DNA from 2 places in the Erwinia tasmaniensis Et1/99 genome. Region 2 is predicted to be linked to the other one. Evidence: predicted binding sites of a transcription regulator. Region 2 holds the regulator's gene; the other holds the start of a gene.
What was found. The regulator LexA, encoded in region 2, represses DNA repair genes until DNA is damaged. The targets are predictions, from matches to a motif close to TNCTGTATGTACATACAGNA.
Positions count from the first base shown of each region.

Region 1: mutH (DNA mismatch repair endonuclease MutH) is a predicted target of LexA. The motif match lies at 5,149-5,168, and genes of this name have one in related genera.

Region 1 covers NC_010694.1:3,078,356-3,084,406, reverse strand. The annotation lists gene aas (bifunctional acyl-ACP--phospholipid O-acyltransferase/long-chain-fatty-acid--ACP ligase) at 1-507, shown strand, start outside; gene lplT (lysophospholipid transporter LplT) at 548-1,708, shown strand; gene ETA_RS15045 (NADP(H)-dependent aldo-keto reductase) at 1,776-2,816, opposite strand; gene ETA_RS15040 (YgdI/YgdR family lipoprotein) at 3,021-3,236, opposite strand; gene ETA_RS15035 (TerC family protein) at 3,404-4,114, opposite strand; gene mutH (DNA mismatch repair endonuclease MutH) at 4,230-4,919, opposite strand; gene rppH (RNA pyrophosphohydrolase) at 5,601-6,051, shown strand, end outside.
Region 2 covers NC_010694.1:3,474,437-3,480,487, reverse strand. The annotation lists gene plsB (glycerol-3-phosphate 1-O-acyltransferase PlsB) at 1-1,027, opposite strand, end outside; gene ETA_RS16710 (diacylglycerol kinase) at 1,156-1,521, shown strand; gene lexA (transcriptional repressor LexA) at 1,631-2,239, shown strand; gene ETA_RS16700 (CsbD family protein) at 2,638-2,847, shown strand; gene zur (zinc uptake transcriptional repressor Zur) at 2,933-3,442, opposite strand; gene ETA_RS16690 (conjugal transfer protein TraF) at 3,918-5,150, shown strand; gene dusA (tRNA dihydrouridine(20/20a) synthase DusA) at 5,268-6,051, shown strand, end outside.

The sequences.
Region 1 (6,051 bases), 400 kb from region 2:
CAGGGCGGCAGATTGCAGCTGCGCGGCCCCAACATCATGAAAGGCTATCTGCGCGTGGAGCATCCGGGCAGGCTTGAGGCACCGCAGGCCGATAACGGCGAAGGGCAGATGGAGCCGGGCTGGTATGACACCGGCGATATCGTCAGCTTCGACGAAGGCGGCTTCTGCCAGATCCAGGGGCGCGTGAAGCGCTTTGCTAAAATTGCTGGCGAGATGGTGTCGCTGGAGATCGTGGAACAGATCGCCCGCAACGCTTCTGACGACAAGCAGCACGCCGCGACGATCAAACCGGACGGCAATCGCGGCGAGGCGCTGGTGCTGTTTACCACCGACGCGCAGCTGACGCGTGAACAATTGATGCACAGCGCCCGTGAGCTGGGCAGCCCGGAACTGGCCGTGCCGCGAGATATCCGCCTGTTATCACAGCTGCCGCTGCTGGGCAGCGGTAAGCCTGACTTTGTTACCCTGCGGGAGATGGCAGAGCAGCCGGAGGATCGCCGTGAATAGTGCACAGACTGACTCAAAGCCGCTGTTGTCAAAGGGGATGATGGCGGTAATTGCAGCTCAATTCTTTTCGGCATTTGGCGACAATGCGCTGCTGTTCGCCACCCTGGCGGTGCTGAAGCAGCTGGTCTACCCGGACTGGAGCCAGCCCGTATTACAGATGGTGTTTGTCGCCACCTATATCATCCTGGCGCCGTTTGTTGGCCAGCTGGCGGACAGCTTCGCCAAAGGGCGGGTAATGATGTTTGCCAACTCGCTTAAGCTGCTGGGCGCGCTGACCATCTGCGTGGGGTTCGATCCCTTCCTCGGCTATAGCCTGGTGGGGATTGGCGCAGCGGCTTATTCCCCGGCGAAGTACGGAATTCTCGGTGAACTTACCGGCGGCGATACGTTGGTGAAAGCCAACGGACTAATGGAGTCATCGACCATTGCCGCTATCCTCCTCGGTTCGGTAGCCGGAGGCTTTCTCGCCGACTGGGATCTGACGGGGGCGCTCCTGACCTGTGTGTTGGTCTACGGACTGGCGGTGGCAGCCAACCTGTTGATACCCACGCTTGCCGTCGCGCGCGCTGGCCTCTCCTGGCATCCTAAGCAGGTCTCTGCCAGCTTTTTCCAGGCCTGCGCTATCCTGTGGCGCGACGGACAAACCCGATTTTCTCTGGTGGGAACCAGCATGTTTTGGGGGGCGGGCGTCACGCTGCGCTTCCTGCTGGTGCTGTGGGTGCCGGTGGCGCTGGGGATCGTCGATAACAAAACGCCAACGCTGCTGAATGGGATGGTGGCGATTGGTATTGTGTTCGGCGCGGTGGCCGCCGCGAAACTGGTGACGTTAAAAACCGTGGCGCGCTGTATGCCCGCCGGCGTGCTAATTGGCGTGGCGGTGCTGCTGTTCTCATTACAGCATCATGCGGTAAATGCTTATATCCTGCTGGTTTGCATCGGCATGCTCGGCGGCTTTTTTGTGGTGCCGCTCAACGCCCTGTTGCAAATGCGTGGTAAAGAGAGCGTTGGGGCCGGTAACGCCATAGCGGTACAGAATCTCGGTGAAAATACCGCGATGCTGCTGATGTTGGGGCTTTACTCGCTGGCGATCAAACTTGGCGTATCGCCGGTGGCCACGGGCGCAGGTTTCGGGGCGCTGTTCGCGCTGGCGATCGCCCTACTGTGGGGCTGGCAAGGTGTACAGATACGCAATAAGCGATGATCCGTGGCAGACCGGGCCAGTCGCGGCCCGGTTTTAAGCGTGACGTTACGCCGGATGGCGGTAAGTATCAGGGGGCTGGGTAGGTATAGCGGCGATGAATCGCTTCCAGCCCGGCAAGAACTTCTTCATTCAGGGTGACATCGTAGCTGTCGATGTTGGTTTTTAGCTGTTCCAGCGTGGTCGCACCCAGCAGGGTGCTGGCGACGAACGGCTGTTGACGCACGAATGCCAGCGCCATTTGCGATGGGTCCAGCCCGTGTTTGCGGGCAAGTTCCACATATTCGGCTATAGCCTGCTGCGACTGCTCGCCGCTGTAGCGGGTAAAGCGGCTGAACAGCGTGTTGCGCGCCCCGGCCGGTTGCGCGCCGTTCAGGTATTTACCGCTCAGCGTGCCGAATGCCAGGCTGGAATAAGCCAGCAGCTCGACGCCTTCATGATGGCTGATTTCTGCCAGGCCCACTTCAAAGCTGCGGTTCAGCAGGCTGTAGGGGTTTTGGATACTAACGATGCGCGGCAGCTCATGTTTTTCGGCCAGCTGCAGATAGCGCATCACCCCCCATGCCGTTTCGTTCGACACGCCGATATAGCGGATTTTACCCGCACGCACCTGTTCGGTCAGGGCTTCCAGCGTTTCCAGCAGCGTAACGGTCGCGGTATCTTCGCTGTACTGATAGTTCAGCTTGCCGAAGAAATTGGTCTGGCGCTGTGGCCAGTGCAGCTGATAGAGATCGAGATAGTCGGTGTTCAGGCGCTTCAGGCTGGCATCCAGCGCGGCGCGAATATTTTTGCGATCGAGGGCCTGATTTGGGCGGATTGCGGCATCCGTACCGCGTATTGGCCCCGCCACTTTTGAGGCCAGCACTATCTTGTCGCGGTTGCCCCGGGCTTTCAGCCAGCTGCCAATATACTGTTCGGTCAGCCCCTGTGTTTCGGGGCGTGGCGGCACCGGGTACATTTCAGCAGTATCAATCAGGTTGATACCGCGACTCACGGCCATGTCCAGCTGGGCATGGGCGTCAGCTTCACTGTTTTGTTCACCAAACGTCATGGTACCCAGCCCTAAAGAACTGACTTCCAGGGTACTGTGGGGAATACGGTGATAATGCATCGCGGGCTTCCTTTTTTCATTAGGCAAGGTCAGGGACTTAAGCTACGTCCGCAACAGGGGGAAATTACCAGAAATTGACGGGTCACGCTGCCAAAACCCCGGAGGCGGATTTTACCGCGCTAAGCGGGTGAGAAAGAAGCGATTGAGCGGGAAGGTCGGTAGCAGCCACCTGTTATCGTGCGGCACCAGGTGGCAAGAAGCAGATTAACGTTCAACCATAGAAGAAACTTCATCACCGTTAATTTGTCGTTCATGACCAGATTCATCAGTATACTTCACCAGCCCGGTCTCTTTGTCAATCTGAGGCTTTCCCTCGGTCATGATCATCTTACCGTCTTTAGTCGCCATCACATAGTCACTGCTACAACCGCTAATCATCATTGCCATGCCCAGCACCGCTGCGCTAAAAATCCACTTCATCCTTATCCCCTGCGTTTTCATCAGCTCGTCTAAGTGTAGTAATAAACGTTTTTTTATGTTGAGTTAACCGTATGATTCCGAAAATAAGCTTAGCAGAACCTGTCATTGGCAGGGCTTTTAACACGGTTCGCGTTACCCCGGCAGAAATCCAGGGTAACGCGATGATATTAAGTATGTTTATTTTTGTTCCGTAGCAGATTCAGGCTTTCCACCGCCATAGAGAAGAACATGGCAAAATAGATGTAGCCCTTCGGAATGTGAATGCGGAAGCTTTCGAGAATTAAGGTGAAGCCGACGAGAATAAGAAACGCCAGAGCCAGCATTTTTACCGACGGATGCCGGTCGACAAAATCACCGATAGCCCGCGCGGCGAACATCATTACCATCACCGCAATGACCACGGCTGCCATCATAATAATCAGGTGATCGGACAGGCCTACCGCCGTTATAACCGAGTCCAGGCTGAAAATGATATCCAACAGCATGATCTGAACGATAGCGCCGGCAAAGGAGTGCACGTTAGTTTTGTGCTCGCTGGCGCCGCCCTCTATGCTTTCATGGATCTCCATGCCTGATTTCCACAGCAGGAATAATCCACCGCCCAGAAGTATCAGGTCGCGCAGGGAGAAGTCGTGCTCCATCAGGGTAAACAGCGGATCGGTCAGGCGAATAACCCAGGCTATCGAAGCAAGCAGACCCAGGCGCATTAGCATCGCGCCGGCCAGACCCAGGCGGCGGGCGGTATTCTGCTGGTGTTTTGGTAACTTAGCTACCACCAACGACAGGAAGATAATATTATCAATACCGAGGACGATTTCGAGGACTGTCAAGGTTCCGAGGGCCAACCAGGCGTTGGGATCGGCTATCCATTCAAACATTATTTCATCACACCCTAAACTTAAACAAAATATAAACGGTGATTATACGCAGGGTTGACCGTAGCGTGAAAAACTTTACCGCATCTTTTTAATGTGTGTTTGATAGCGGCGCTGTTTACAACAAAAAATGGCGTGCCAGCAGTGGGGCGGTAAAGGTTTTCTTCAGATAAAAACCGCGCGGTAAGGTCATAACGGGCTGCCCGTTGCGGCCGATGGCTTCGGTCAGCGCTTTACTGTTGGCGGCCTTAGGGCGTATTTGCAGTACCTCACCGTGACGGGCGGTGATCCGATCTACCTGGCCTAGTACGATCATATCCATCAGCTCCTCCCAGTCGTTCTGCAGCTGCCGCTCTTCGTCTGCATTCGGACTCCATAACAATGCTGCGCCGACACGTCGCTGTTCCAGCGCAATGCTGCGCTCGCCTTCAACCGGTACCCACAGCACTCGTGCCAGCTTATGGCGAACATGGCTGTTAAGCCAGGTGACTCCGCTGTTGCCGGTGAGTGGCGCAACGCAGACAAAGGTGGTTTCCAGCGGACGGCCTGCGGCATCGACCGGGATCGTTTTCAGCTCTACGCCAATTTCGGCAAAGTCCTGCTCCGGTTTGCTGCCAGCGCTGGCGCCGAGATAACGTTCCAGCAGCATGCCGACCCAGCCTTTATCCCGCTGCAAATTACGCGGGACCGGTAAGCCGATACGTAATGCCAGCTCGCCCAGGGTGTACCCTGCCAGGGCGGTAGCGCGAGCCAGCAGTTCAGCTTCATTTTGCGGTGGAGGGACTCGATCGATTACATCATTCATCATCGCTTCCGTATTTGTTCAAAAAATAGACGCAATATTTTTGCGCCGCCACTTTCCGCATTCGCTTTGGGGGTAACGCTAATAATAGCATGATATATCGTGTTTTTTTATGGCGTTTGTGGCGAGTAAACCGGGGATGTACTTTGGTTTTACCCGGCTTGTCACCGACAATGAACAGGTTCACCGGGGTAGTTATCCACAGAAATATGGGATAACTCGCAGGTTAACCGAATACTGTTTCCATTTACAGCCTTGACGTGGGCATGTTTATCAAGTTTTACCCTGATCGAGCCTAACTAATCGACATATTCTGTGGATAACGTGATAAGCGTTCGATCTTTCACCAGTTGTGCATCCGGCTTTTGTGACAGCAGTATGTCAGCGGGTATAAAACCGATCTTTTACGAGGAAGCCCTATGATTTATATAGGCTTAATCTTTTTTTGTGAAATCACTCTTTACGCGACGGGTAAAGTTTTCCCCACCTGTCAACAGAGTTCTGCACAAAGCTATCCACAGAAATCGTGAATAAGATCGCCCTAATATCCGCTTTTCTGTTTATAACTTTACTATTTACCGGCAGTTATCCCAGCCTCATCCGTAGAGTTCACGCAAAAGCAGTGGTTTACCGTCTGTGAGGAGTATGAAACAATCAGAACATCCAGTTTTAGTTTGAGGTAGTCCGGTGATCGATGATGATGGCTACCGCCCGAATGTTGGTATCGTAATCTGTAACAGGCAGGGGCAGGTTTTGTGGGCCAGACGTTTTGGTCAGCACTCCTGGCAGTTTCCTCAGGGGGGCATAAATCCCGGCGAAACCGCAGAGCAGGCCATGTACCGCGAACTTTTCGAGGAAGTCGGCCTGAATCGCAAGGATGTACGCATCCTTGCCGCTACCCGTAACTGGTTACGATATAAGTTGCCGAAACGTTTGGTGCGTTGGGACACAAAGCCGGTTTGTATCGGCCAAAAACAGAAGTGGTATCTTCTGCAGCTGATGTGCAATGACGCTGATATCAATATGCAAACCAGCAGTACGCCAGAGTTCGACGGCTGGCGCTGGGTGAGCTACTGGTATCCGGTGCGCCAGGTGGTCTCGTTTAAACGTGATGTCTATCGTCGCGTCATGAAGGAGT
Region 2 (6,051 bases):
GCCCGGCAGGCCAAAAGTTCAGGTTAATCCCGGCGGCAATATGCGGCGGTACCAGGCCCTGATGATAGAGCACGTAAGAGAGCAGCAGGTAATCCATGTGACTGCGGTGACAGGGCACGTAAACAATTTCGTGACCGTCCTGTGCCAGCTGACGCACGCGCTCACCGCCGTTAACGTTGATCCCCTGGTAGAGTTTGCTCCAGGTCCAACCCATGATGCGATCGGTCAGGCGAATCGCTTCGTAAGAGAAATCGGCAGCGACTTCCTCCATCAGCTCAATCGCATTCTGCTGCGCTTTTTCGTGGGAAATTTTCTTGCTGCGCGCCTCGTCCTCTACCGCTTTCGCGATGGCCTTCGACTGTAACAGCTTATTGAACAGATCCTGACGTACCGGCAGACGCGGCCCGACCGCCGCCAGGCGCTGACGGGCAAAGTGCATGCGCGCCACGCGAGCCAGCTTCTGGGCAATAGTTTTGTCGGTGCCGTGTTCTGTTGCCATGTGGCGTAGCGACACCATTGGTGAAAAACGCACGAAGCTGTCACGACCTAACCACAGCACGGCAAAGAATTTTTGGATGCCGTTCAGCACGCGCAGATGCGGCTGCTCGTCGCCCTGAACTTCGCGGCCTGGAGCACGTCCAAACATGACCGAGACCGGCACCATCTGGACATCAAGATCCGGATTGTTGCGGTGCAGATCCAGGTAGTCATGGAACAGCTTAACCGACTCCAGATTCGGAACAAAATAGGGAAACACGCGTGGGCCATCATGGATAAAGACGTGACGTGGCAACAGATTGCCGTCGATCTCCAGCGGTTCCAGCGGATCGGGCAGGTCCTGTTTGCGGCACTGCTCGCGCAGCGCAAGAAGATCGGCCTTTGAATCATAAGGCAGTACATACATAATAGGGCGCGACGTATCAAGCCCAAGTTCAGCAACCGGTTCTGCCGGAATTGCTTTACTTTTTACCAGTAATTTAACCGGTAAATTCAATAAGTTATAATATAAATTACGCCAACCTGACATAGATAATATGAAGCCTCTTGTTAGCAAAGCGATGCAAGCATACCAGAAAGCATCTGCGGAATCTGTGATGTTACGAAACCCGCTACACCCCGCCATTGACATTAAACTTTTTAAGGGACTTCGCCATTATGGCAAATAATGCCACCGGATTGACGCGAATTATCAAGGCCGCTGGATATTCGTGGAAAGGTTTGCGCGCCGCATGGCGACATGAAGCGGCCTTTCGTCAGGAAACCGTAGCGGTGACGATCGCCATTTTTATTGCCGCTTTGCTTGATGTTGACGCGGTGACTCGCGTACTGCTGATTGGTACTGTAGTGATGGTTATCATCGTCGAAATTCTGAACAGCGCCATCGAAGCGGTTGTTGACCGTATTGGCAGCGAAATTCATCCCCTTGCTGGACGGGCAAAAGATATGGGTTCTGCCGCCGTGTTGTTGAGCATTCTGCTGGCGGTATTTGTCTGGATCATGCTGCTGGTGCCCCATTCGTGATGAGGGACTCATAAATTACAACAACCTGAATTTCGTCCAACTTTAGGTTTTCAATATAGAAATACCTGTATATACTCACAGTCGACTGTATAAACAACCAGGGGGCGGGATGAAAGCACTAACGGCAAGGCAGCAGCAGGTTTATGACCTGATTCGCGACCACATTAATCAAACCGGTATGCCCCCAACACGGGCAGAGATTGCCGCGCAGCTCGGTTTCCGTTCCCCGAATGCGGCTGAAGAGCACCTTAAGGCGCTGGCGCGTAAAGGCGTGATTGAGATTGTGTCCGGTGCATCACGCGGCATTCGCCTGATGATGGAAGACGAGAGTGGGCTTCCGTTAATCGGCCGCGTAGCGGCAGGTGAGCCGCTGCTTGCAGAACAACATATCGAAGGACACTACCAGGTCGATCCCGGTTTGTTTAAGCCCGGCGCGGATTTTCTGCTGCGCGTTAGCGGTATGTCAATGAAAAACATCGGTATTATGGATGGAGACCTGCTGGCGGTGCACAAAACAGAAGATGTGCGTAACGGTCAGGTTGTCGTCGCGCGTATTGATGATGAAGTCACGGTTAAGCGACTAAAAAAGAATGGCAATATGGTAGAGTTACTGCCGGAAAATCCTGATTTTCAGCCAATCGTCGTCGACCTGCGTCAGCAGACCCTGACCATTGAGGGGCTTGCAGTCGGCGTTATCCGTAACGGCAACTGGCTGTAAATATCGATACGAACGAATAATGCGCGTTGCGCCCGCAGCGCGTGCTCACTGAATACGCAAAACGGGCCCAATAGATTTCGCGTTGCGGCAAGGCCCTGCTCAACATATCCATCCCAGCTGCCGTTATGATGCTATGACAAGGCCGGTGACGTAGTGATGTAACGGAAGCCGGTTAGTCCTATTGACACATTTCATTACTTAAGCTGAATTCTGTCTATTTTATTGATTTTCATTTCTTTTTCCCGCTACTTTCCCCGCCGCCGAGTATGTTTACTATCGCAACGCTATTCCTCTACTACAATTATCTCTGTGTCAGGTTTTTTCCCAGATAATTATCTACCTAAAAGCCGAAAGATGAAGTTAACAAGCTGTTTAACCCCGAGTAGAGGATACATTTTATGAATAAACACGAAGCCGGCGGTAACTGGAAGCAGTTTAAAGGTAAAGTTAAAGAGCAATGGGGCAAACTGACCGATGACGACCTGACGGTCGTTGAAGGTAAGCGCGATCAGCTAGTGGGCAAGATTCAGGAACGTTATGGCTATGAAAAGGATCGGGCCGAGAAAGAGCTAAGCGACTGGGAATCCGGTCACGACCACCGCTGGTAACCAGCGGCTGTTAACGCGCAAAAAGCTCCCGATTGCGGCACAAGGAGAGTGCCTCCAGCTCGCGTCTTAGTCTGTCAGACTTCGCCTATCGTCCGCGTTTTTTCGTCTGCACGCTGTGATCGTGATGGCAGGCACCCTGATGCGTGCAGGTTTCAATTTCTTCGCACGGCCGGCAAAAACCATGCGCTTCAATCACGCTGTGGCCCAGGGTAAAACCTGATTTGAGGGCCAGCGATTTCAGAATATCTTCCACCCCCTCTGCAGGTTGTTCCGTGACCTGACCACAACGATCGCATATTAGCATCGCCGACGTATGGGAAGGCTGCTCGAAGTGATGGCAGACCACGTAACTGTTGGTCGACTCTACGCGATGTATAAAGCCCTGCTCCAGCAGGAAGTCCAGGGCGCGATAGACGGTGGGAGGCTTCGCCTGAGGCTCGGAAACGCGCAATAAATCCAGCAAATCGTAAGCGCTGATCGCCCCGTTATGTTGGCTCATCAGACGCAGAACCTCGAGACGCTGGGGCGTCAGGCGCACGCTGCGTTGTTGACAAATAATTTCCGCCTGCGTCAGAATTTTTTCAGCGCTGGTCATATTTCTAGTTCCTCATCAGGCCAGAATCAGGATGTTATTTTATCACACCTGTCATAAAACGCCGAGTTTGCTATTCATCAGGGCCAAACTGATCCGTTTTGCAATACGGTCAACCCGAAAATGTTTTCCGGCAGATCGCGGTTTAATCAACTGAATTTAATGATGTTATGTGATTTTTCTTAGTGCTATTTTAAGTTGTGTCATTGATTTAATATGCCAAAACGTATTTACATACCCTGATTATCTTGATATTTCTTGACACAGGGTCTGGAAATGATTGGCACTAAAAAGGTTACCTGGAGCTTAACGGTAAGCTTTATAGCAGATTATTAAAAAGAACAATGAACTAATCAGCCCACTCATATTCACTTAATTCACAGCAATGAATTGTCGCCTTTATGTCCATTATCACGGCTTAAAAGCCTTGTGCATATTTGGCATACGCGTTTTCATTTCTAAAGTGGGTTAAGATAAGATGATCAACAAATTCAATAAATTATTTTGGTTTTCACCACCAGTAGTGTTACCTGCTCTCTTATTTGTTTCGCCGGGCGCGATGGCGGCCGGTCACTATTATGATGCCCGCAATGATGCAATGGGTGGAACTGGCGTGGCTTCTTCTACCTATGGTTCTGCGGTGTTGGCTAACCCGGCGCTCATGACCAAATCACAACCGCAGGACGAAATCAGTATTATTCTGCCTGCGGTTGGCGCGCAGATAAGTGATAAAGACAAACTGGTTGATAAGGTCGACGACATTGCGGATACCGTCGATCGTTACAAAAGCATGCTGGATAACTTCACCTTTGCAGATATTCCTCGTCTGCGCGCCGCCAGCGGCGACCTCGCTAACCGGCTGCGTGATATCCGTGGCGATAAGGCCTGGGGCCAGGCCGGTGCTGCGCTCGCGGTTACGGTTCCCAACGACAGGCTGCCGTTTGCCTTTGTGACTAAAGCCTATGGCACCGCCTATGGCACCAGCAATATTAGCCAGCACGATATCGACCTGCTACAGGGCATTGCCAACGCGACGGCATTTCCCTCTTTCCAGGATAAGCTGACTTCCACCGGGCTGGGGCGCGCCGCAATCGTTTATGATTTTGGTATCGCGATGGCACATGAGTTCGATATTGGCGGCCATCCGTTTTCATTTGGCGTGACGCCGAAGCTACAAAAAACCACGTTGTACAATTACAGCGCTTCGGTTTATAGCTATAAAAGATCGGATCTGACCAACGACAAATATAAAAACACCCATACCGATTTTAACCTCGATCTTGGCGCAGCGACCGATCTGGGTGACAACTGGACGTTGGGCCTGAGTGGACAGAACCTGATTGCGCACAACCTTGATACCAAAGAGGTCAACGGCTATCGGGATACTTACCAGATCCGTCCACTGGTGACCTCCGGTGTTTCCTTCCATACTGAACGTCTAACTACCGCTCTGGATATTGACTTGACGCCCACTAAACGTTTCAAAATCCAGCAGGACAGCCAGTATGCCGGTATTGGTGCCGAGTACCGCCTGCTGGAATGGTTACAGCTACGCGGCGGTTACCGCGCTGATATGAAGTCAAATGACACCAACGTGTTTACCGGCGGCGTCGGGATTTCACCGTATAAGAAAGTGCATCTTGACCTGGCAGGAATGGTAGGAAAAGACAAGACCTGGGGAGCGGTCGCCCAGCTGAACTTCACTTTCTAACGAGCGTTGTGACCGGGAGGGGGAAGCTCCTTCCGGCGCTATATCCGCGCTTCCCGCCGTGTTATCATTGAGCGCAATATCGTCATACCTCTTCTGATTACAGAGTTAGCGCATTTGATAACCGAAAAATTACCCGCATACCGCTTCTCCATTGCCCCGATGCTCGACTGGACCGACCGCCACTGTCGCTACTTCCATCGTCAGTTAACGCGGCAAACGTTGCTTTATACCGAAATGGTGACCACCGGGGCCATTATTCACGGCAAAGGTGATTATCTGGCATTTAGTCGCGAAGAACAGCCCGTTGCTCTCCAGCTGGGTGGCAGCGATCCGGCTGCGTTGGCGCAGTGTGCCAAACTGGCGGAGCAGCGTGGCTATCAGGAAATCAACCTCAACGTTGGCTGCCCGTCAGACCGCGTCCAGAACGGCCGCTTCGGCGCTTGTCTGATGGGTGAAGCACGGCTGGTGGCGGATGGCATAAAAGCGATGCGCGATGTGACGTCGTTACCGGTGACGGTGAAAACCCGCATTGGTATTGATGACCAGGACAGCTACGCGTTTCTCTGTGACTTTATCCGCACGGTGTCGGAGCAGGGCGGCTGTGAGATGTTTATTATCCACGCCCGAAAAGCCTGGCTTTCCGGTCTCAGCCCGAAAGAGAACCGTGAGATACCGCCGCTGGACTACCCGCGCGTGTACCAGCTGAAGCGCGATTTCCCGCATCTGACCCTGTCCCTTAATGGTGGCGTGAAGACCCTGGAGGAAGCAAAGGTCCACTTACAGCATCTGGACGGCGTGATGATGGGGCGTGAGGCCTACCAAAATCCGGGCCTGCTGGCACAGGTCGATCGCGAACTGTTTGGCTGTACGCTACCAGATACCGATCCGGTGGCGGTGGTGC